Regions from separate parts of the Echinicola jeungdonensis genome, predicted to be linked through region 3. Evidence: riboswitches for the same ligand, from Rfam matches in the RefSeq annotation. Region 3 holds a riboswitch; each other region holds the start of a gene.
The links. A riboswitch is a leader RNA that binds a small molecule or an ion and turns the genes downstream of it on or off. The one in region 3 is predicted to bind cobalamin.

Region 1 (7,812 bases), on a different contig from region 3:
TGCTTGGAATACAAACCTTGAACTCCATCCAAGTCTTGCCCAGGCCATCCAAATGTTTTGGGAACTGAGCCAGTGGCTAGTACGAGTACATCATATTCCAATTTAGGGCTGTTTTTCAACTGTAATTTCTTTAGCTGAAAGTCCACGGATTGTACCCAGTCATGAATCAATTCTATCCGGTTTTTATCCCAAAACCAATCTTCATAGGGTTTGGTATTTTCAAATTTCATATGCCCCATAAAAATGTACATCAATGCCGTACGACTGAAAAAATAAGGGGTTTCTCCGGAAATAACCTGAATCCTGGCCTTTGTATCCATTTTACGAATATTCCTTGCACAGGTAATCCCTGAAATCCCATTTCCGATAATTACAATATTTTTGTTTTCCTTCTCCATTTTAGTTTTGCGGAATTAGGAGATTAGTTTATTGAATTAAACTAGGAATTTAAGCAATTCATGGAAATAGAATTAATATCATGGAAAAATAAGGTTTAAAAAAATCAGGAAACAGCCTTTAATGATCATTTAAGCTCCAATCATAATCCAAAAAAGAAATATTTTGGCTTTTCTTAATTTTGTTTTCGGAATACTGGTTTACAAATTCTTTTAGACTTTTGTTTTTAGTAAAGTCCTCTTTAAACCATTTGAATATACTTGAAAGCTTTACATCTTCCCTATCAATAATATTCCACTTAGGGTTATTGATGAATAAAAGGCCTTGATGTTCCAATTGCATATCCAATTTACCAGCCTGGTATGCTTCTGGCCTTAATGGTGGACAAGAATAAGAGGCACAATTAATAGCAAAATGGATCCTGGGCTCTTCAAACTCCTTTCTCAGGATTTTATGTTCTATTTGGTCTAAACTGGCAGGTTTACCTCCGATTTCAAAAAATTCCAAGTGCCAAACCGAATTTATTCCTGGTATGTAAGGAAAGGGATGTAAATCTTTAATACTTTCAATAGGGTAATGATCCAAAATCAATTTAACGGTAAAGGCATTATAAGCATTGATCCAATAAGCCAATTGCTCTTCCCTGGACCATTGGTTTCGGTCAGGTGGATTTTGACTGACCAGGTTTAAGTAGTCCCCAAGCAAGATTGAGTCCTGTTGAAAATTTTCATAATCCACAATCCCATTTTTGTGGACATATTTGTTCAACAGCTCATCCCAAATTTTATGAGAAGGTACCTGACTCCCTTCCTCTCCCAGTAACTGCCCCTGACAGGCATTCACCCCTATCAAAATCAATAAAAATGAAATTACCATCCAGGGGAAAAAATTCCATTTAAAAATCATTTCATTCAATTTTAGGGATGAATTGAAATATTTGACGGGAAAAAATATAGTATTGTTTCTATTATAATGGAATTTAAATCCAGTATAGCTAAAACCATTCCCTGGCATTATTTATTGACAGGGAAATAAATAATACATGTTTTTAAAGCGTAAAATTATGCCATAGAACTATTTAGGTGAGAATTTAATTTTAGAATTTCAAGATTGAAATCATAATAATCTATTTCCTTGATCATCTTAATCAAAGTATCTGCAAATTCCTGTTTGCAAATAGAAATACCATATTTAAGTTGATCTCCCTCATCGACCATGATCCTATGTTCATCGAATAAGCGGGAAAGTTCGGCTTTATTTTTAGCCTTGATAAATAGGTGGTCGGGACTTTGAGTCGCATGGACCACCGAAATAGCTCCGTGTATAGATCGTATCCACATAACAAAACTTTTTAGGTTGATAATATGAGTTTTTTATTTTGGTGACTTTTTGATATCCTTTGTAAAAAATCTGAAAGGAAAAATATTTAACTTCTATAAATCTTAAAACTGATTTTGCTTTTCATATTCCCCCGGTGAGGGAGCCCAGACATCACTCAAAACTTGGTAGTTCGATAGAAAGGACAATGTAGTAACTGAGTTTATAAAAAGCAATTTTTTTGGTTTATTTTACATGTTATTTATTAAAAAACGCCGTTCCCTTGGTTTAGCCCTGATTTAATAAAAAAAGGTTCAGGAAAAATTCCTGAACCTTTTCACCAAGTTTGATAAAAAAATCAACGAAAAGAAAGTTGGAGTGCTTTTAACAACCTAACGATGGTTTTGTCCTTCATTTTTCTTTCAAAAAATCCATGATTATACTGGTCAATGACCACGGCTGCTAAAAGTAATTTGCATAAACTTAAGCGATCCATTTCTTGATACAGGTCTTGTCCATACCTTAATTTTTCCAGGCAAGCATTATGATCCATTGACAATTTTAAATCCAATGCTTTTATCTCATGTTTAAGTTCATGAGCCAAGTCATAAAAATCATAATAAAAATAGGCCGCTTCCAAGGTCAATTCTTTTCCAATTATCCTTTCTACCCGGTCAAATTCTTTTTCCATAACCGGTATAAATTGAAAAATATCATAAAGTCGGTCGTAATTAATCTCTTGCCAAAAAAACGGCAAATCGTGGGGGGATAGTAGCTTCTCATTGATCATCATTACCTTAATTTAAAGTTCAACAGATGATTTACCCGCCTTACGTTAATCAAAAGTTTTTTAGCGAAAACGGAAAGATAAGTTCTGAAAAAAAATCATTGATGTCAAGTACTAATAATTATTTTATCCTATTTTTTTTGTTCTTTAAAATATATTTTCAGGATTTCATAATTCATCATCAACTCCTTAGATATTTTTTTGTTGAATAATTTCTTCTGATCAAGGGAAAAACCTGAAAGAATTTTTTCATTGCCCTCCTACCCAAATCCATTTAAGAAATTACATTTCAGCCGCCTTTTATTCTCACTTGGAATGAATAACCTAATTAAATACCTATATTCATGGTTTTGTATTAATAGATAATTGATAATATGCAAACCTATCAACCTAACCCAAAACGTTACCAAAATATGATTTACCGGCGCTGTGGAAATAGCGGCCTGAAACTATCTGCCCTCTCCTTAGGCCTTTGGCACAATTTCGGGGATGTGGACAGTATTGAAAATTCCAGAAAACTTTTGCGTACGGCATTTGATGCTGGAATTACGCATTTTGATTTGGCCAATAATTATGGGCCACCTCCCGGTTCCGCTGAAGAAAATTTCGGAAAAATATTGAAAACAGACTTCCATGGCCTTCGGGACCAAATGGTTATTTCCTCCAAGGCAGGTTATTATATGTGGGAAGGCCCATATGGGGATTGGGGCTCCAAAAAATACCTGATTTCAAGCCTGGACCAAAGCCTTAATAGACTGGGACTGGACTATGTTGATATTTTTTATCATCACCGTCCAGACCCTGAAACTCCTTTAGAAGAAACCATGGGGGCATTGCACCAAATCGTCCAACAAGGAAAAGCCCTTTATGTGGGCCTCTCCAATTATAAGAAAGAGGAAGCAGCAAAAGCTTTTAAAATCCTTAAGGACCTGGGAACTCCCTGCTTAATCCACCAGCCCAAATACTCCATGTTTGTACGTTGGGTGGAAAATGGCTTAATGGACCTCTTGGGCAAAGAAAAAGTGGGCTGCATTCCTTTTTCCCCCCTTGCTCAAGGCATGTTGACCAATAAATATCTTCATGGAATTCCAGAAGACTCCAGGGCTGCCAAATCACACGGTTTCCTAAAAACAGACCAAATTACCGAGGACAACCTTTCCAAAATCAAATCACTTAATGAGCTGGCCAAGGAAAGGGAGCAAAGCCTTGCCCAAATGGCATTAGCTTGGTTATTAAAGGATGAAAGGGTGACCTCAGTATTAATCGGTGCCAGTAAAACCAGTCAATTGGAAGATTCCATTGCTTGTTTAAACAATATTCAATTCACCGAAGAGGAATTGGTTAAAATCGAAAATATACTTGAATCTTAAAAATTTATTCCTGCAAAAAGGTGTGGAAATAAAAATTCCACACCTTTTTCTTCCCCCTAAACCTCAACTTATTTCCATTTGAATTCCTTACTTCCACCCATTGTTATAACTTTAAAAGCTTAGTCTAACTAAGAACAAAATTGATGAGGAATTAAATATTTTCCTTTATCTTTGCACCAGTTTTTGGTATCCCTTTACATAAAAGGGATTTAAAAGGGAATCCGGTGAAATTCCGGAACTGTACCCGCAGCTGTAAGCTTCATCATAGCTTTGGAAAATCAGCACCACTGTGTGCCTTAGGCGCATGGGAAGGTCATCCAAAGTGAAGTAAGTCAGAAGACCTGCCAATTTCTACCACTTAATTCAGAGCTTTCGGGTGAAAAGCAATGGAGTCAGCCTTTAATTAAGTAAAGGCCCTTTTACATTTCCCCAGAAAGTTCATAGTGTCCACAATCTTAAAAACCAATTTTAAACGCTATGAACACCCAATTTGTTCAACTGCCCATTAAAGGCAGAAAGTGGGCTATACCCGCCCTATTGATTACTTTCCTTTTAGGAACTCAAAACTCATTTTCCCAGGATACTACCGAACTTGATGAAGTGGTGGTTATTGGGACGAAGTTTGAAATCCCGGTAGAAAAATCTGGAAAAACCATCTACAAACTTTCCCAGCAAGACCTGGAAAGAAATGCAGGAAAATCTGTAGCCGATATCCTAAATGAGGTACCCGGCATTCAAATGGATGGTAACTTTGGCTCTCCTGGAACCAATATCAGTTATTTTGTAAGAGGTGCAAGCAGCAAAAACACCCTGATCCTCATTGATGGCCTTCCCATTAATGATCCCTCAAACATTTCCTCAACTTATGACCTTAGATTGCTTTCGCTAAACCAAGTAGAATCTATCGAGGTATTAAAGGGCGGCCTTAGTACGCTATACGGAACTGGAGCTTCAGCAGCTGTCATCAACATCAAGCTCAAGGAAAGCAAAGGAAACAAACCTTTTGGTGGAAGTGTTGATTTTAATGCTGGGTCATTCGGTACTTATAATGGCAACCTTAGCTTCAATGGCAAAAAGGATAAATTCAGCTATTTGGTCTCTGGAAATTTTTTGACCTCTGAAGGCTTTTCTTCCGCTTCCGATGAGCAGGCCACTATCCCTTTTGGAAAAGATGGTTTGGACCGTAAAAATGCCCTGTTAAAATTAGGGTATGAATTTTCAGAAAAATTCAACCTGGATTTTTTTACAGGCTACGATGACATGGAAGCCGATTATGATCAAGGAACCTTTGCAGATGCGGATTTCCAACAAATCAATAACCAATTAAGGTTTGGCATTACACCCTCCTATAAATATGCAAAAGGTAAGGTAAGCCTGAAGTCTGTTTACAACCTGAATGAAAGGGAATTTATCAGTAATTTCCCCTCCGAGTACAAGGGAAGAAACCTTCAAATAGACCTCACCCAGGAACATAATATTTTGCCAGGCTTAAAAGGGCTATGGGGTGTTAATTTGCAGCAATTCTCCTATGAACAACCCGGGGAACTTGATTTTAAATCCAATAAATTCACTTTGGTGGATCCCTATGCCTCTTTCTTCTATGAGGCTCAATCAGGTTTTAACCTTCATGCAGGTGCCAGGGTAAATACCCACTCCGAATATGACCACAAATTCATCTATAATGTGAACCCAAGCTACTATGTGCCTATTTCCTCATCGGTATCGTTAAAAGTATTGGCTTCTATCTCCACCTCTTATATCACACCCTCTCTGTACCAAATAAATTCTCCACAATATGGGAATGACATGCTCAACCCCGAAGAGTCTTTAAATTATGAACAGGGAGTTTCTTTATATGTTGGAAAGGAGTTTACATTAAACCTTGTTCATTTTACTAGAGATGAAACCAGCCCTATTGATTTTGTTTCCATATTCGATGAAGATGGTTCCTATATCGGTGGGCAATATCAAAATACCGAAGCAGAAAGAAGTGTTGAAGGATTTGAAGCAGACTTTTCTTGGACACCCAATAAGTATTTGGACCTGTCTGGCCATTATGCCCATGTAAATACCGATAAACCTAGCACATTTTACCGGGTTCCCAAAAATAAATGGGGTTGGACGGTGAATGCACAGCCAATCGAAAACACTGAATTTTCCTTAAAATACAATTTCACAGGAAAAAGAACCTTCTATGATTTCAGTGAAGGGGAGATGGAATTGGAAGGTTTTGGTTTAGTTGACCTATACATACAACGGACTTTATTAGAAAATAAATTAAGGGTATATGGGGCCATCAATAACCTTATTGATGAAGAATTTACCGCTATATACGGATATACCACCAGAGGAAGGACCTTTTCTTTGGGAGCCCAATATCAGTTTTAATTAATGGAAAAGCACTGCCCCCATTGCCAAACAAAATTTACTTGTTCTGACTCCTGTTGGTGCAGTGCTTTTCCTCCTATTGTCCCCTTGGAAAAATCAAAGGGATGCCTCTGCCCTACCTGTTTAAAATCAGAAGTACAACGAAGGATATCAGACTGGATATCTACCCTTACTCCTCAAAAAATTAAGACGGTCCAGAAAATGGGCCTCCCTGATCAATTGATAGAAGGCATTGATTACACCCTTAATAAGCAGGGATTTTTTGTATTTTCGGCATGGTACCTGCTCAGAAAAGGGAAATGTTGTGGAAATGGGTGCCAAAATTGTCCATATCAAGAAATTAAAAAGGCATGATATATTACATTACAGGAGGTGAAAGATCGGGAAAAAGCCGCCATGCGCAGGAATTGGCCAAACAACTTTCTGACAGTCCCCACTACTTGGCAACCTCCAGAATTTGGGATGAGGATTTTAAAAAAAGGGTGGACAGACATTTGGCTGACCGGGATAATAGCTGGACCACCATAGAGGAAGAGAAATACTTGAGCAAAGTGGAAATTGAAGGAAAGGTAGTGGTCCTGGACTGTGTCACGCTTTGGCTGACCAATTGGTTTGCGGATTCAAAAAATGACCTTAATCTTTGTCTTCAGTCCTGCAAAGATGAATTAGATCAAATTTTTCAGAATGCCCAAAATACCAATCTGATCATTATTTCCAATGAAATCGGTATGGGCTTGCATGCCCAAACTGAAGTAGGGAGGAAATTTACAGAACTTCAAGGCTGGATCAATCAATACATTGCCCAAAAGGCAGACAAAGCCATATTTATGGTTTCCGGACTCCCCTTACAACTGAAATGAAAATGATTAAAAGTATATTTAATTGGAGCGGTGGAAAGGACAGTGCATTGGCGCTTTATAAGGTTTTGAATGAGGGTCAATTTGAAATCCATACCTTAATGACCACTGTCAACAGCCATTTTAACCGGATTTCAATGCATGGAGTTCGGAAAGAACTTTTACAGGCCCAGGGTAAATCTATTGGGCTTCCAATAAAAGAAATTCTCCTCCCAGAAATGCCCAGCATGTCCGAATATGATCAAACCATGAAAAACACCCTATCAGGGCTGAAAAAAGAAGGGATTACCCATAGCATTTTTGGGGATATTTTTTTGGAAGACCTCAAACAATACAGGGAAGACCGCCTGGCTGAAGTGGGTATAAAAGGCCATTTCCCCCTCTGGAAAAAAGACACAAAGGAGCTGATCCATGAATTTATTGATTTGGGATTCAAAACCATTGTGATCTGCACCAAAGCGGAATTATTGCCTTCGGAATTTGCGGGCCGAATCATCGACAAAGAATTTCTTAAAGACCTTCCAAAAGATGTAGATCCTTGTGGGGAAAACGGGGAATTTCACACTTTCGTTTATGATGGGCCTATTTTTAAAGAACCTGTTTCCTTTAGCTTGGGTGAAAAAGTATTTAAATCCTACAATGCGCCTAAAGACAAAAATGATAGCTGTTTGCCGGCAGATGAGAAGCCTAAACCTCA
Region 2 (7,812 bases), on a different contig from region 3:
CGCGATGCGTTATTATCGATTTCTTCCTGAGACTGAAAGATCCCTATATAGTCATAACCTCTCCATACTCCAATTGGGTTTCCTTCTTCTACCCAGCTACCTGCTACCCCAAGATGCCCACTGGTGGTACTTGAAAAGAAGGGTGTACTGCTTCCTAAATCCGTAAGTTTATTTCTTAAGATAGAAAGGTTTCCAGCTAGATTCCATTTAAAATCCCCATTATCTATTATATAACCATCCAAACCAATTTCAAAACCTTTATTCTGTAATGAACCGGAATTTTTCAATATGGATTCAAACCCTAAACTACTTGGTATAGATACAAATAATAACAGGTCTTCAGTCTTGTTATCAAAATAGTCCAAGGTTAAATTAAGACGACTTTTAAAGAAAGAAGCATCCAGACCGATATTTCTCATTGTGGTTGTTTCCCATTTTAGATCAGAATTACTTAATCTGCCGTCTGCTAACCCCAAAACTAAATTACCACCAATTACATAATTGTATTCATTCAGATTTGCTAATGAATTATACACAGGAATTTCTGAGTTACCCGTTAATCCCCAGCTACCTCTTATCTTAAGATTATTAATTACGTTGGATATCCCTTTTTCATCAAAAAAGCTTTCGTTCGCAATGTTCCAACCTAAGGCTACAGATGGAAAGTTAGCCCATTTGTTTTGAGCTCCAAATCTGGAGGAACCATCGCGTCTAAAAGTAAGAGTAAGAAGATATCTACTATCATAATTATAGTTTAAACGTCCTAATAATGATTCTAATAGCCATTCTCTTCGGCTTGAAAATGGAGTCAAAATGTCCGGACCTCCCTGAAGGGTTGCCTGATCTACCGAAGATGCGGTAATACCACGGGTGGTACTTCTAAAAAATTTATTCACTTCTCTTTGATAAGTATATCCCACCACTGCATCTACAAAATGATCTCCACCAAAGTCGTTGGTATACGTTATAAGGTTCTCATTCAAAATGTTTGCTGAATGCCTGTTAGCAAGAGTTAATTCACCTGAATTATCTCTACCAATTCTAGTCGTAACGGTAGGGAAGAAACTGGTCCTATTGATATTTAAAATATCTGCTCCAATACTACTTTTTACTTTCAAATGATCTGTAATATTCAATGTAAATGTTGTATTTCCAAGAACACGGTTGGTGATATCTTCATCTGTAGCATATTCCAGCTCTTGCAGGGGATTAATCAAAAAACGTCCGTCATAAGAAGCAAGGGCATAAGTTCCATCTTCATTATAAACCGGGGTTGTAGGATCTAAACCTAATGCTGTAATAATAGTTCCTCCCGGCCCTCCTTGATCTGTAGGTGCATTGTTGGACGCCGTGCGGTTGTATGACCAGCTTGAACTTACATTTAAAAAGTCATCAAATGCAGAATTATCCAGATTTAATCTTATACCGTATCTTTTAAAATTCGTTTTCTTTATGATACCCGCATTATCATGGTAATTACCCGTTAATGCATATTTATTGTCTTTATTTCCGCCAGAAAATGTAATCTGGTGATTTTGAATGTAACCTGTTCTTGTTACCTCATCCAGCCAGTTTGTCCCTTCTCCAAATGCGTTAATCTCCTCCTGAGTATAAATAGGAGATCCTCCCTGGCTTTGCTCAAGAATGTTTAAATAAGTAGCATATTCAGCACCATTTAAAACTTCTATAGGATTAGACATTGTTTGAGTTGAGTAAGAACCATCATAACTAAATTTTGGTTTACCCGCTTTACCACGCTTAGTAGTAATTAAAACTACCCCGTTGGACCCTCTGGAACCATATATCGAAGTTGCAGAAGCATCCTTTAACACCTCGATAGATTCTATATCATTTGGATTAATAGACGCCATTACGTTGGCAGATTGCCTATTCCCTCCTGCACTATAAGCTCCATTGTTTGGATAAATAGGAAAACCGTCCACAACATATAATGGCTCACTTCCGCTATTAATTGAATTAGAACCCCTAATTCTTACCGACACCCCACCTCCGGGAGCTGCTGATGTTTGCGTCACCTGAACTCCTGGCGCCCTTGCTTGGATGGCCTGATCTACAGAAGTAATAGGTAATTCTTTTACAGCTTCTCCATCTATTGAAGATACAGCACCTGTAAGATCACTTCTTTTGGTTTCACCATATCCCACCACCACAACTTCATCCAGTTGGGCAAAATCTGGTTCCAAGGTGATATTTATTTGTGACTGATTGTTTACAGGAACTTCCTGACTAATATAGCCCACAAAGGAAAAAGACAAAATTGCCTCTGCTGGATTGGAAACATTCAGGGAATAATTTCCTTCAAAATCTGTAACTGTTCCAGTACTGGATCCTTTTACAAGGACGGTTGCCCCTGGAATAGGCAATTGGTCCTCTCCTGAGATTACCTTTCCGGTAATTTCCTGGGATTGTGCCAAACCTAGTTTTGTAAAGGTCATCAAAATGATAACCCCAAGCATTTTGGCCATTGTTATAGGGTCAATTATCCTGCTATTACAGGAGTTAAACCCTTTTAACCATTTTTGTGAAAACTGTTTCATAAGGATGTTATTTTGGATATTAATTAGATTTTCTTTAGGTAATCAAAACGCGCTATTAATATAGCGTCACCATATTTTATTTCAACAAACTTATTGTTTGAAATTATTTATTACTCCAAAGCAATAGTATTCCAAATTAAGTTTCGAAATTGATTATCCAAACCTTTGCATATTGGTTTTATGGACTTGTACGCTCCCATTTATTTAATATTTATTCTTAAGCTAATTTTGTCAGTCGTAAATTTCCCACAACTGAGTAAAACATGTTTATTCCTATAGTATTTCATTAATTATTGTTTGTATTTCTACGGAGCTCCTATCAGAATAATTAAAACCAACAATTCTTTTAATACAGAATAAACAGTAGGTTTATAATCATTTAATAAATCATTATGACTCAAATGTAGCCCAATAAGGCAGGAGGTAAATGGACAATGATATTTTACACATGGACAAAAGCACAAATTTTTAAAAATAAAAATATGATTATATTAGCACTACAATCACCCTATACTGTTATATGAAAAATAAGCCAACACTAAAAACCGGTTTTAAAGGAGAAAAAATCAATGTAATCCCAAGAAGACTGTTAACAGATTATTCAAAAAGAGAACTTACTAAAAACTTATACTTAACTGATATTGGTTATTTTCCAAAAGCGCTTCATCACTTCCGGAAAAGACCACAGGGTTGCCCTGAGTACATTTTAATTTATTGTATTGAAGGAAAGGGAACCATCAAAATTAATCAATCCAGTTTTCAGCTAACTCCCAATTCTTTTTACATCATCGAGTCAAAGCAGAATCACGCCTATTTTTCGGATGAGAAAAATCCTTGGTCCATTTTCTGGGTTCATTTTACAGGTGTAAATGCGAAGGAAATTTTTCAAAGGTTCAGAAAACAGAATAATAACCAACCCATCATTATCCCTTTTGAGAAAAACCGGATTGCAGAGTTTGAATACATGATTGACCTTTTTAAAAATGGTATTTCGGAGGAAATATTCGAGTATTCGAGCATGTTGCTTCATAAAACCCTAGGTTCCTTTATTTATTATTCTATTAAGTCAAACAAAAAGGTTCAGTCTTCCAACGAAGATTTAGTCAATGAAATCATTGACTATTTGAACCAACATATTTACGACACGGTGACCATTGAGGAAATTTCACGTACGTTTAATAAGTCTTCCTCCACCATTTTTTCACTTTTCAAAAAAAAGACCGGCCAATCACTGATCCATTTTTTCAATTTATTAAAAGTCCAAAAAGCTTGTGAGCTTTTCAATCTAACTAACATGTCTGTAAAAGAAATCAGCTACGAACTGAACTTTCAGGATCCACTTTATTTTTCGAGGTTATTTAAAAAATACATGGGGGTATCCCCATCAACGTATAAAAATGAGCTTTAAAAAGCCAAACCTATTACCGATTACATTTAAACCAGGAAAGGGATCATTTATTCACCAACATTGTACTCTTCATCAGTCACCGGCTCCATCCATTCTACTATGCCTTTCTCAGTATTTGGAACAATATACATTTGCTGTAAACCGGTATCAGGACTTGCACCATGCCAATGACGGGTATTGGGAGGGCATTTTACTATATCCCCTTTTTTCATTACCTGAATGGGCTCCCCTTCGATTTGGTGATAGCCTACACCATCAGTAATAATAAGGATTTGGCCTCCAGGATGGGTATGCCAGTTGCTTCTTGCCCCTGGTTCAAAAAAAACATTTCCCACCAAAGTGGTATAAGTTGAATCATTGGGCACAAGGCCATAATTGTAGGCTTTGCCAGTAAAATACTCAGAAGGTCCTAACTTCCCTTTAGGGAAAATGGCTTCCAAATCTTTTTGTTCTGTTTCGGATGAATCTTGTCCTTGACACCCCTGGAGAACCAAAGCTGAGAATACTAATAACAGATTGATATTTTTCATAATATAAGAAATTTATTGACCTATTTTCTTAATAACCTTTGCAGGAACACCTGCCACAAAACAGTTTGAGGGCACATCTTTTGTTACCACCGCACCTGCAGCTACTACCGAGTTTTCACCAATGGTAACCCTGGGAAGGATGGTAGCAATGGCACCGACCCAGACATTCCTTTTTATTATCACTTCTGCAGGAACCATGGTCTTTCGGGAGGCAATCTCCACTGGATGGTTTTCGGAGCTTATATTCACCCGTGGGCCAAGCATCACTTCATCTTCAATAGTTATACCCCTAAATCCAAAAAGCTGCAGGCATGGTTGATAAACACATTTTTCCCCAGCTTTATATTTTTTCCAACATTGGTATAAAATGGCGTAAACAATGTGGTACTTTCATCAATTGGGCTTCCTATGATCTCGGAGAGCCATGACCGAATTTCCTGGATATTACAAGCTGAATTCAGTTTCACAGAAAGCTTGATGGTCTCATTAACTGCCTTCCTAATCTTCCCGTAATCCGGGTCATCCATGGAAATCACTTCCCCTGACCTCAGCCTTTCAAAAATATCTTTTGCTTGGTTTGTCTGGTGCTTTCCCATTCTGTATGAACTTGATTTTCCATTACAAATGTATACCTAGAAATCTATTAGAAATTAATGATTTTCAAATCAAAAAGTAAGAAATTCAAACCCACATTTCAGTTCAAGTCCTAAAATATGGCCTTAAATAATAAAAGGGTTATTGCAATCAGCATTGATATAGAGGAAAAACCAATAACTAATTTACCCAACAACCAATTACTTTAACCGAATTCCCTATATTTGCAGCCCAAAGTTCTTTACTTGATTTCTTCATCTTCCAATATAGGTCCTTGACCAAGGTCAGGGTGAATAGGGAACCGTGTGAAAATCACGGGCTGTCGCGCAACTGTAAGTAATGGAAAAGTTTTTACCCTTAGTGGTCCACTGTCCCGATAACCATCGGGGTGGGAAGGACGGTAAAAATGTTACAAGCCAGGAGACCTGCCTATATTGAAATGACAATGCTTTCGCGATTTGAAGCCCTGTCAAGTAGGATGCTTTTTCCAAAAAATTATGGGACTCGTGTGCCTAAGGAAAAAGTATATCCTGTTTTTCACCTCCACTTCTTATCCGCAGGGCATTGTGAAGTTTAGCTAAAGGCTTTTGACCTATTTATCACGTTAAAAGTTTAAAATTATGCTAACGCACAATCTTGGCTACCCGCGGATTGGTAGCAAAAGACAACTCAAAAAGGCCAGTGAAGCTTACTGGGCCGGAAAATCAACCCTTCGTGAACTCCAGGAAACCGGTGCAAACATCCGGGAAGAAAATTGGAAAATCCAACAGGAAGCAGGCATTGACCTGATCCCTTCCAATGATTTTTCCTTCTACGATCAGGTTTTGGACATGTCCTTTACCGTTGGTGCTATTCCTGAAAGATACCATGAGATTGTAACTGACCAGAAAAAACCTGAACTGGACCTTTATTTTGCCATGGCCCGGGGCTATCAGAAAAATGGCCTTGATATCATTGCCATGGAAATGACCAAATGGTTCGATACCAATTACCATTATATCGTTCCTGAATTTAAAAAGAATCAGCCCTTTAAACTCTTCTCCACAAAAATCCTGGATGAGTTCAAAGAGGCAAAAAGACAGGGTATCATCACCAAACCTGTCATCCTTGGACCGGTCTCCTACCTCCTATTGGGTAAAGAAAAGGAAAAAGGTTTTAAGCGAATTGAGCTGATCAAAAACCTTGTCCCTGTTTATTTGGACATCCTCAAAAAACTGGAGGAATCAAACGCTACCTGGGTACAATTGGATGAACCTTTTCTTGCCATGGATCTGGATCAGGAAGAAAAGGAAGCTTTTGAATATACATACAAAACCATCCGCAAAGCTTGTCCGAACCTTAAAATCCTTTTGACCACTTATTTTGGCGGCCTGGATGAAAATTTGGACCTGGCTTGTGAATTGCCAGTTTGTGGCCTGCATTTGGATTTGGTCCGGGCTCCAAAACAACTTGAAAAGACATTGGATAAACTTCCGCAAAACCTAAGCCTTTCTTTAGGATTGGTAGATGGAAGGAATATCTGGAAAAATGATTTCAAAGCTTCTTTGGAATTACTTGAATTGGCCAAAGGCAAGAAAAGTGAAAACCGCCTATTGATAGCTTCCAGTTGCTCTTTGCTTCATTCACCCTGTGACTTGGAGGAGGAAAAATCTGGCTCAGGGTTGACGGCTGAGATCCAACAATGGTTGGCTTTTGCCAAGCAAAAAGTCGGTGAAATTGCAAGCTTGAAGCAACTAGCTTTGGATTCCGGTTTGCCGGAAAACCAACAATTATTGGAGGAAAATCAAAAAGCTATCCAATCTAAAAAAACCTCTTCCATCATCCATAAACAAGAGGTGGGACAGGCTGTAAGCAGCCTTACACCAGGCCATAGCACGAGGAATAAGCCTTTTGGAGAAAGGAGAAAACTTCAAACCCCAAACCTGAACCTTCCACTTTTCCCAACCACAACCATTGGTTCCTTTCCTCAAACCAAGGAGGTAAGGCAATGGCGAGCTCTAAAGAAAAAGGGGAAATTGACTCAAAATCAATATGATGAGCTGATCAAAAGTGAAACCGAAATGGCAATACGTTGGCAGGAAGGAATTGGATTGGATGTTTTGGTTCATGGGGAGTTTGAAAGAAATGATATGGTTGAATATTTCGGGGAGCAATTGGAAGGCTTTGTCTTCACCCAAAATGGCTGGGTCCAAAGTTATGGTTCCCGCTGCGTTAAACCTCCCATTATTTATGGAGACGTTTCCCGTCCTGAGCCTATGACCGTTGGTTGGACTTCTTTTGCCCAATCCCTGACAGAAAAAAATGTAAAAGGAATGCTCACAGGGCCGGTAACCATTTTGCAATGGTCCTTTGTCCGAAATGACCAGCCCAGATCAACCACTTGTCAGCAAATTGCCCTGGCTATCAGAGAAGAGGTGGCTGATTTGGAAAAAGAAGGCATCAAGATCATCCAAATTGATGAACCTGCCCTAAGGGAAGGTTTGCCCTTAAGGCAGTCCGACTGGGAAGCCTATCTGGACTGGGCTGTAGAATGTTTCCGAATCTCTGCATCAGTGGTGGAGGACAAAACCCAAATCCATACACACATGTGCTATTCAGAGTTTAATGATATCATCAAACATATTGCTGGCATGGATGCTGATGTCATTACCATCGAATGTTCCAGGTCTCAAATGGAGTTATTAGATGCTTTTGCTGAGTTCCAATACCCCAATGAAATTGG
Region 3 (7,812 bases):
CCACTGCATCTACAAAATGATCTCCACCAAAGTCGTTGGTATACGTTATAAGGTTCTCATTCAAAATGTTTGCTGAATGCCTGTTAGCAAGAGTTAATTCACCTGAATTATCTCTACCAATTCTAGTCGTAACGGTAGGGAAGAAACTGGTCCTATTGATATTTAAAATATCTGCTCCAATACTACTTTTTACTTTCAAATGATCTGTAATATTCAATGTAAATGTTGTATTTCCAAGAACACGGTTGGTGATATCTTCATCTGTAGCATATTCCAGCTCTTGCAGGGGATTAATCAAAAAACGTCCGTCATAAGAAGCAAGGGCATAAGTTCCATCTTCATTATAAACCGGGGTTGTAGGATCTAAACCTAATGCTGTAATAATAGTTCCTCCCGGCCCTCCTTGATCTGTAGGTGCATTGTTGGACGCCGTGCGGTTGTATGACCAGCTTGAACTTACATTTAAAAAGTCATCAAATGCAGAATTATCCAGATTTAATCTTATACCGTATCTTTTAAAATTCGTTTTCTTTATGATACCCGCATTATCATGGTAATTACCCGTTAATGCATATTTATTGTCTTTATTTCCGCCAGAAAATGTAATCTGGTGATTTTGAATGTAACCTGTTCTTGTTACCTCATCCAGCCAGTTTGTCCCTTCTCCAAATGCGTTAATCTCCTCCTGAGTATAAATAGGAGATCCTCCCTGGCTTTGCTCAAGAATGTTTAAATAAGTAGCATATTCAGCACCATTTAAAACTTCTATAGGATTAGACATTGTTTGAGTTGAGTAAGAACCATCATAACTAAATTTTGGTTTACCCGCTTTACCACGCTTAGTAGTAATTAAAACTACCCCGTTGGACCCTCTGGAACCATATATCGAAGTTGCAGAAGCATCCTTTAACACCTCGATAGATTCTATATCATTTGGATTAATAGACGCCATTACGTTGGCAGATTGCCTATTCCCTCCTGCACTATAAGCTCCATTGTTTGGATAAATAGGAAAACCGTCCACAACATATAATGGCTCACTTCCGCTATTAATTGAATTAGAACCCCTAATTCTTACCGACACCCCACCTCCGGGAGCTGCTGATGTTTGCGTCACCTGAACTCCTGGCGCCCTTGCTTGGATGGCCTGATCTACAGAAGTAATAGGTAATTCTTTTACAGCTTCTCCATCTATTGAAGATACAGCACCTGTAAGATCACTTCTTTTGGTTTCACCATATCCCACCACCACAACTTCATCCAGTTGGGCAAAATCTGGTTCCAAGGTGATATTTATTTGTGACTGATTGTTTACAGGAACTTCCTGACTAATATAGCCCACAAGGAAAAAGACAAAATTGCCTCTGCTGGATTGGAAACATTCAGGGAATAATTTCCTTCAAAATCTGTAACTGTTCCAGTACTGGATCCTTTTACAAGGACGGTTGCCCCTGGAATAGGCAATTGGTCCTCTCCTGAGATTACCTTTCCGGTAATTTCCTGGGATTGTGCCAAACCTAGTTTTGTAAAGGTCATCAAAATGATAACCCCAAGCATTTTGGCCATTGTTATAGGGTCAATTATCCTGCTATTACAGGAGTTAAACCCTTTTAACCATTTTTGTGAAAACTGTTTCATAAGGATGTTATTTTGGATATTAATTAGATTTTCTTTAGGTAATCAAAACGCGCTATTAATATAGCGTCACCATATTTTATTTCAACAAACTTATTGTTTGAAATTATTTATTACTCCAAAGCAATAGTATTCCAAATTAAGTTTCGAAATTGATTATCCAAACCTTTGCATATTGGTTTTATGGACTTGTACGCTCCCATTTATTTAATATTTATTCTTAAGCTAATTTTGTCAGTCGTAAATTTCCCACAACTGAGTAAAACATGTTTATTCCTATAGTATTTCATTAATTATTGTTTGTATTTCTACGGAGCTCCTATCAGAATAATTAAAACCAACAATTCTTTTAATACAGAATAAACAGTAGGTTTATAATCATTTAATAAATCATTATGACTCAAATGTAGCCCAATAAGGCAGGAGGTAAATGGACAATGATATTTTACACATGGACAAAAGCACAAATTTTTAAAAATAAAAATATGATTATATTAGCACTACAATCACCCTATACTGTTATATGAAAAATAAGCCAACACTAAAAACCGGTTTTAAAGGAGAAAAAATCAATGTAATCCCAAGAAGACTGTTAACAGATTATTCAAAAAGAGAACTTACTAAAAACTTATACTTAACTGATATTGGTTATTTTCCAAAAGCGCTTCATCACTTCCGGAAAAGACCACAGGGTTGCCCTGAGTACATTTTAATTTATTGTATTGAAGGAAAGGGAACCATCAAAATTAATCAATCCAGTTTTCAGCTAACTCCCAATTCTTTTTACATCATCGAGTCAAAGCAGAATCACGCCTATTTTTCGGATGAGAAAAATCCTTGGTCCATTTTCTGGGTTCATTTTACAGGTGTAAATGCGAAGGAAATTTTTCAAAGGTTCAGAAAACAGAATAATAACCAACCCATCATTATCCCTTTTGAGAAAAACCGGATTGCAGAGTTTGAATACATGATTGACCTTTTTAAAAATGGTATTTCGGAGGAAATATTCGAGTATTCGAGCATGTTGCTTCATAAAACCCTAGGTTCCTTTATTTATTATTCTATTAAGTCAAACAAAAAGGTTCAGTCTTCCAACGAAGATTTAGTCAATGAAATCATTGACTATTTGAACCAACATATTTACGACACGGTGACCATTGAGGAAATTTCACGTACGTTTAATAAGTCTTCCTCCACCATTTTTTCACTTTTCAAAAAAAAGACCGGCCAATCACTGATCCATTTTTTCAATTTATTAAAAGTCCAAAAAGCTTGTGAGCTTTTCAATCTAACTAACATGTCTGTAAAAGAAATCAGCTACGAACTGAACTTTCAGGATCCACTTTATTTTTCGAGGTTATTTAAAAAATACATGGGGGTATCCCCATCAACGTATAAAAATGAGCTTTAAAAGCCAAACCTATTACCGATTACATTTAAACCAGGAAAGGGATCATTTATTCACCAACATTGTACTCTTCATCAGTCACCGGCTCCATCCATTCTACTATGCCTTTCTCAGTATTTGGAACAATATACATTTGCTGTAAACCGGTATCAGGACTTGCACCATGCCAATGACGGGTATTGGGAGGGCATTTTACTATATCCCCTTTTTTCATTACCTGAATGGGCTCCCCTTCGATTTGGTGATAGCCTACACCATCAGTAATAATAAGGATTTGGCCTCCAGGATGGGTATGCCAGTTGCTTCTTGCCCCTGGTTCAAAAAAAACATTTCCCACCAAAGTGGTATAAGTTGAATCATTGGGCACAAGGCCATAATTGTAGGCTTTGCCAGTAAAATACTCAGAAGGTCCTAACTTCCCTTTAGGGAAAATGGCTTCCAAATCTTTTTGTTCTGTTTCGGATGAATCTTGTCCTTGACACCCCTGGAGAACCAAAGCTGAGAATACTAATAACAGATTGATATTTTTCATAATATAAGAAATTTATTGACCTATTTTCTTAATAACCTTTGCAGGAACACCTGCCACAAAACAGTTTGAGGGCACATCTTTTGTTACCACCGCACCTGCAGCTACTACCGAGTTTTCACCAATGGTAACCCTGGGAAGGATGGTAGCAATGGCACCGACCCAGACATTCCTTTTTATTATCACTTCTGCAGGAACCATGGTCTTTCGGGAGGCAATCTCCACTGGATGGTTTTCGGAGCTTATATTCACCCGTGGGCCAAGCATCACTTCATCTTCAATAGTTATACCCCTAAATCCAAAAAGCTGCAGGCATGGTTGATAAACACATTTTTCCCCAGCTTTATATTTTTTCCAACATTGGTATAAAATGGCGTAAACAATGTGGTACTTTCATCAATTGGGCTTCCTATGATCTCGGAGAGCCATGACCGAATTTCCTGGATATTACAAGCTGAATTCAGTTTCACAGAAAGCTTGATGGTCTCATTAACTGCCTTCCTAATCTTCCCGTAATCCGGGTCATCCATGGAAATCACTTCCCCTGACCTCAGCCTTTCAAAAATATCTTTTGCTTGGTTTGTCTGGTGCTTTCCCATTCTGTATGAACTTGATTTTCCATTACAAATGTATACCTAGAAATCTATTAGAAATTAATGATTTTCAAATCAAAAAGTAAGAAATTCAAACCCACATTTCAGTTCAAGTCCTAAAATATGGCCTTAAATAATAAAAGGGTTATTGCAATCAGCATTGATATAGAGGAAAACCAATAACTAATTTACCCAACAACCAATTACTTTAACCGAATTCCCTATATTTGCAGCCCAAAGTTCTTTACTTGATTTCTTCATCTTCCAATATAGGTCCTTGACCAAGGTCAGGGTGAATAGGGAACCGTGTGAAAATCACGGGCTGTCGCGCAACTGTAAGTAATGGAAAAGTTTTTACCCTTAGTGGTCCACTGTCCCGATAACCATCGGGGTGGGAAGGACGGTAAAAATGTTACAAGCCAGGAGACCTGCCTATATTGAAATGACAATGCTTTCGCGATTTGAAGCCCTGTCAAGTAGGATGCTTTTTCCAAAAAATTATGGGACTCGTGTGCCTAAGGAAAAAGTATATCCTGTTTTTCACCTCCACTTCTTATCCGCAGGGCATTGTGAAGTTTAGCTAAAGGCTTTTGACCTATTTATCACGTTAAAAGTTTAAAATTATGCTAACGCACAATCTTGGCTACCCGCGGATTGGTAGCAAAAGACAACTCAAAAAGGCCAGTGAAGCTTACTGGGCCGGAAAATCAACCCTTCGTGAACTCCAGGAAACCGGTGCAAACATCCGGGAAGAAAATTGGAAAATCCAACAGGAAGCAGGCATTGACCTGATCCCTTCCAATGATTTTTCCTTCTACGATCAGGTTTTGGACATGTCCTTTACCGTTGGTGCTATTCCTGAAAGATACCATGAGATTGTAACTGACCAGAAAAAACCTGAACTGGACCTTTATTTTGCCATGGCCCGGGGCTATCAGAAAAATGGCCTTGATATCATTGCCATGGAAATGACCAAATGGTTCGATACCAATTACCATTATATCGTTCCTGAATTTAAAAAGAATCAGCCCTTTAAACTCTTCTCCACAAAAATCCTGGATGAGTTCAAAGAGGCAAAAAGACAGGGTATCATCACCAAACCTGTCATCCTTGGACCGGTCTCCTACCTCCTATTGGGTAAAGAAAAGGAAAAAGGTTTTAAGCGAATTGAGCTGATCAAAAACCTTGTCCCTGTTTATTTGGACATCCTCAAAAAACTGGAGGAATCAAACGCTACCTGGGTACAATTGGATGAACCTTTTCTTGCCATGGATCTGGATCAGGAAGAAAAGGAAGCTTTTGAATATACATACAAAACCATCCGCAAAGCTTGTCCGAACCTTAAAATCCTTTTGACCACTTATTTTGGCGGCCTGGATGAAAATTTGGACCTGGCTTGTGAATTGCCAGTTTGTGGCCTGCATTTGGATTTGGTCCGGGCTCCAAAACAACTTGAAAAGACATTGGATAAACTTCCGCAAAACCTAAGCCTTTCTTTAGGATTGGTAGATGGAAGGAATATCTGGAAAAATGATTTCAAAGCTTCTTTGGAATTACTTGAATTGGCCAAAGGCAAGAAAAGTGAAAACCGCCTATTGATAGCTTCCAGTTGCTCTTTGCTTCATTCACCCTGTGACTTGGAGGAGGAAAAATCTGGCTCAGGGTTGACGGCTGAGATCCAACAATGGTTGGCTTTTGCCAAGCAAAAAGTCGGTGAAATTGCAAGCTTGAAGCAACTAGCTTTGGATTCCGGTTTGCCGGAAACCAACAATTATTGGAGGAAAATCAAAAAGCTATCCAATCTAAAAAAACCTCTTCCATCATCCATAAACAAGAGGTGGGACAGGCTGTAAGCAGCCTTACACCAGGCCATAGCACGAGGAATAAGCCTTTTGGAGAAAGGAGAAAACTTCAAACCCCAAACCTGAACCTTCCACTTTTCCCAACCACAACCATTGGTTCCTTTCCTCAAACCAAGGAGGTAAGGCAATGGCGAGCTCTAAAGAAAAAGGGGAAATTGACTCAAAATCAATATGATGAGCTGATCAAAAGTGAAACCGAAATGGCAATACGTTGGCAGGAAGGAATTGGATTGGATGTTTTGGTTCATGGGGAGTTTGAAAGAAATGATATGGTTGAATATTTCGGGGAGCAATTGGAAGGCTTTGTCTTCACCCAAAATGGCTGGGTCCAAAGTTATGGTTCCCGCTGCGTTAAACCTCCCATTATTTATGGAGACGTTTCCCGTCCTGAGCCTATGACCGTTGGTTGGACTTCTTTTGCCCAATCCCTGACAGAAAAAATGTAAAAGGAATGCTCACAGGGCCGGTAACCATTTTGCAATGGTCCTTTGTCCGAAATGACCAGCCCAGATCAACCACTTGTCAGCAAATTGCCCTGGCTATCAGAGAAGAGGTGGCTGATTTGGAAAAAGAAGGCATCAAGATCATCCAAATTGATGAACCTGCCCTAAGGGAAGGTTTGCCCTTAAGGCAGTCCGACTGGGAAGCCTATCTGGACTGGGCTGTAGAATGTTTCCGAATCTCTGCATCAGTGGTGGAGGACAAACCCAAATCCATACACACATGTGCTATTCAGAGTTTAATGATATCATCAAACATATTGCTGGCATGGATGCTGATGTCATTACCATCGAATGTTCCAGGTCTCAAATGGAGTTATTAGATGCTTTTGCTGAGTTCCAATACCCCAATGAAATTGGTCCAGGGGTTTATGACATCCACTCTCCAAGGATACCTTCCAAAGAGGAAATGGTTGAATTGCTAGAAAAAGCTAAATCCGTATTACCGGAGGAACAGCTTTGGGTCAACCCTGACTGTGGCCTTAAAACCAGAGGATGGAAAGAAACTGAGCCAGCTTTGGAGCGCATGGTACAAGCTGCTAAAGCACTTAGAAAAACCACAGTTGCTGGTATCGAAAATTAAACAATTACCCCACCGGGCAGGTTAATTACTTGCCCGGTATAATTTCTATTTGCAATGACAATTTTTTCAAAGCCATCCAAAAAAGCCTCCTCCGTTCCTCTTCACTGTTGGGACATCATTGCCTGCCAATTATACCCAAGCATTGCAAACCAAAGTCTTGAATCCCTATCTCACACTTTAAGTTTTTTCAAAAATCATTCAGTTGGTCAACAGATTTGAATTTCCTAAATCAAAGGTTTGATGCTTTAGTACTTACCGATAGGCAGGAAACCATCCTTTGGGCAAGTCCAGGCTTTGAAAAAATGACGGATTATCATGTCTTTGAAGCAATTGGTAAAAACCCTTCTTTTTTACAGGGAAAGGATTCTTCTTATAAAGCAAAAACCCAAATAAGAAAAAAAATCAATGAAGGAAAACCATTTTCTTCCCAATTGATTAATTATAAAAAGAATGGAGAACCTTACCTTTGCGAAATCACTATCATTCCATTGGAAGATCCAAAAGGGAAAATCACCCATTTTCTGGCACTTGAAAACGAAATATGACCGATTTAGACCAAAAAATTAAAAACGCAGAAACCCGAATATTTAAAGCTGTTTTCCCCAATACCATCAACCATTATGATACTTTGTTTGGTGGCACGGCTATGCACCTGATGGATGAGGTTGCCTTTATCGCAGCCACCCGGTTCAGCAGACAAAA

Region 1: linked by a shared signal. The riboswitch ahead of QWY93_RS17065 (TonB-dependent receptor plug domain-containing protein) and the one ahead of QWY93_RS20015 (hypothetical protein) in region 3 are both predicted to bind cobalamin.
Region 2: linked by a shared signal. The riboswitch ahead of metE (5-methyltetrahydropteroyltriglutamate--homocysteine S-methyltransferase) and the one ahead of QWY93_RS20015 (hypothetical protein) in region 3 are both predicted to bind cobalamin.

The regions. Positions count from the first base shown of each region.
Region 1 covers NZ_JAUFQT010000002.1:873,618-881,429, forward strand. Annotated here, with positions in the region: gene QWY93_RS17040 (NAD(P)/FAD-dependent oxidoreductase) at 1-398, opposite strand, end outside; gene QWY93_RS17045 (DUF547 domain-containing protein) at 517-1,272, opposite strand; gene QWY93_RS17050 (hypothetical protein) at 1,458-1,736, opposite strand; gene QWY93_RS17055 (hypothetical protein) at 2,072-2,404, opposite strand; gene mgrA (L-glyceraldehyde 3-phosphate reductase) at 2,875-3,870, shown strand; cobalamin riboswitch at 4,038-4,233, shown strand; gene QWY93_RS17065 (TonB-dependent receptor plug domain-containing protein) at 4,348-6,258, shown strand; gene QWY93_RS17070 (DUF5522 domain-containing protein) at 6,460-6,612, shown strand; gene QWY93_RS17075 (bifunctional adenosylcobinamide kinase/adenosylcobinamide-phosphate guanylyltransferase) at 6,609-7,118, shown strand; gene QWY93_RS17080 (Dph6-related ATP pyrophosphatase) at 7,121-7,812, shown strand, end outside.
Region 2 covers NZ_JAUFQT010000002.1:17,518-25,329, reverse strand. Annotated here, with positions in the region: gene QWY93_RS13595 (SusC/RagA family TonB-linked outer membrane protein) at 1-2,558, opposite strand, end outside; gene QWY93_RS13590 (AraC family transcriptional regulator) at 3,079-3,966, shown strand; gene QWY93_RS13585 (cupin domain-containing protein) at 4,014-4,496, opposite strand; gene QWY93_RS19740 (acyltransferase) at 4,509-4,745, opposite strand; gene QWY93_RS19735 (LbetaH domain-containing protein) at 4,778-5,092, opposite strand; cobalamin riboswitch at 5,342-5,537, shown strand; gene metE (5-methyltetrahydropteroyltriglutamate--homocysteine S-methyltransferase) at 5,711-7,812, shown strand, end outside.
Region 3 covers NZ_JAUFQT010000001.1:3,215,113-3,222,924, forward strand. Annotated here, with positions in the region: gene QWY93_RS13395 (SusC/RagA family TonB-linked outer membrane protein) at 1-1,342, opposite strand, end outside; gene QWY93_RS13400 (carboxypeptidase-like regulatory domain-containing protein) at 1,312-1,638, opposite strand; gene QWY93_RS13405 (AraC family transcriptional regulator) at 2,159-3,046, shown strand; gene QWY93_RS13410 (cupin domain-containing protein) at 3,093-3,575, opposite strand; gene QWY93_RS19700 (acyltransferase) at 3,588-3,824, opposite strand; gene QWY93_RS19705 (LbetaH domain-containing protein) at 3,857-4,171, opposite strand; cobalamin riboswitch at 4,420-4,615, shown strand; gene QWY93_RS20015 (hypothetical protein) at 4,789-6,018, shown strand; partial or broken gene QWY93_RS20020 (hypothetical protein) at 6,003-6,850, shown strand; gene QWY93_RS20025 (hypothetical protein) at 6,751-7,110, shown strand; gene QWY93_RS13425 (PAS domain-containing protein) at 7,326-7,655, shown strand; gene QWY93_RS13430 (acyl-CoA thioesterase) at 7,652-7,812, shown strand, end outside.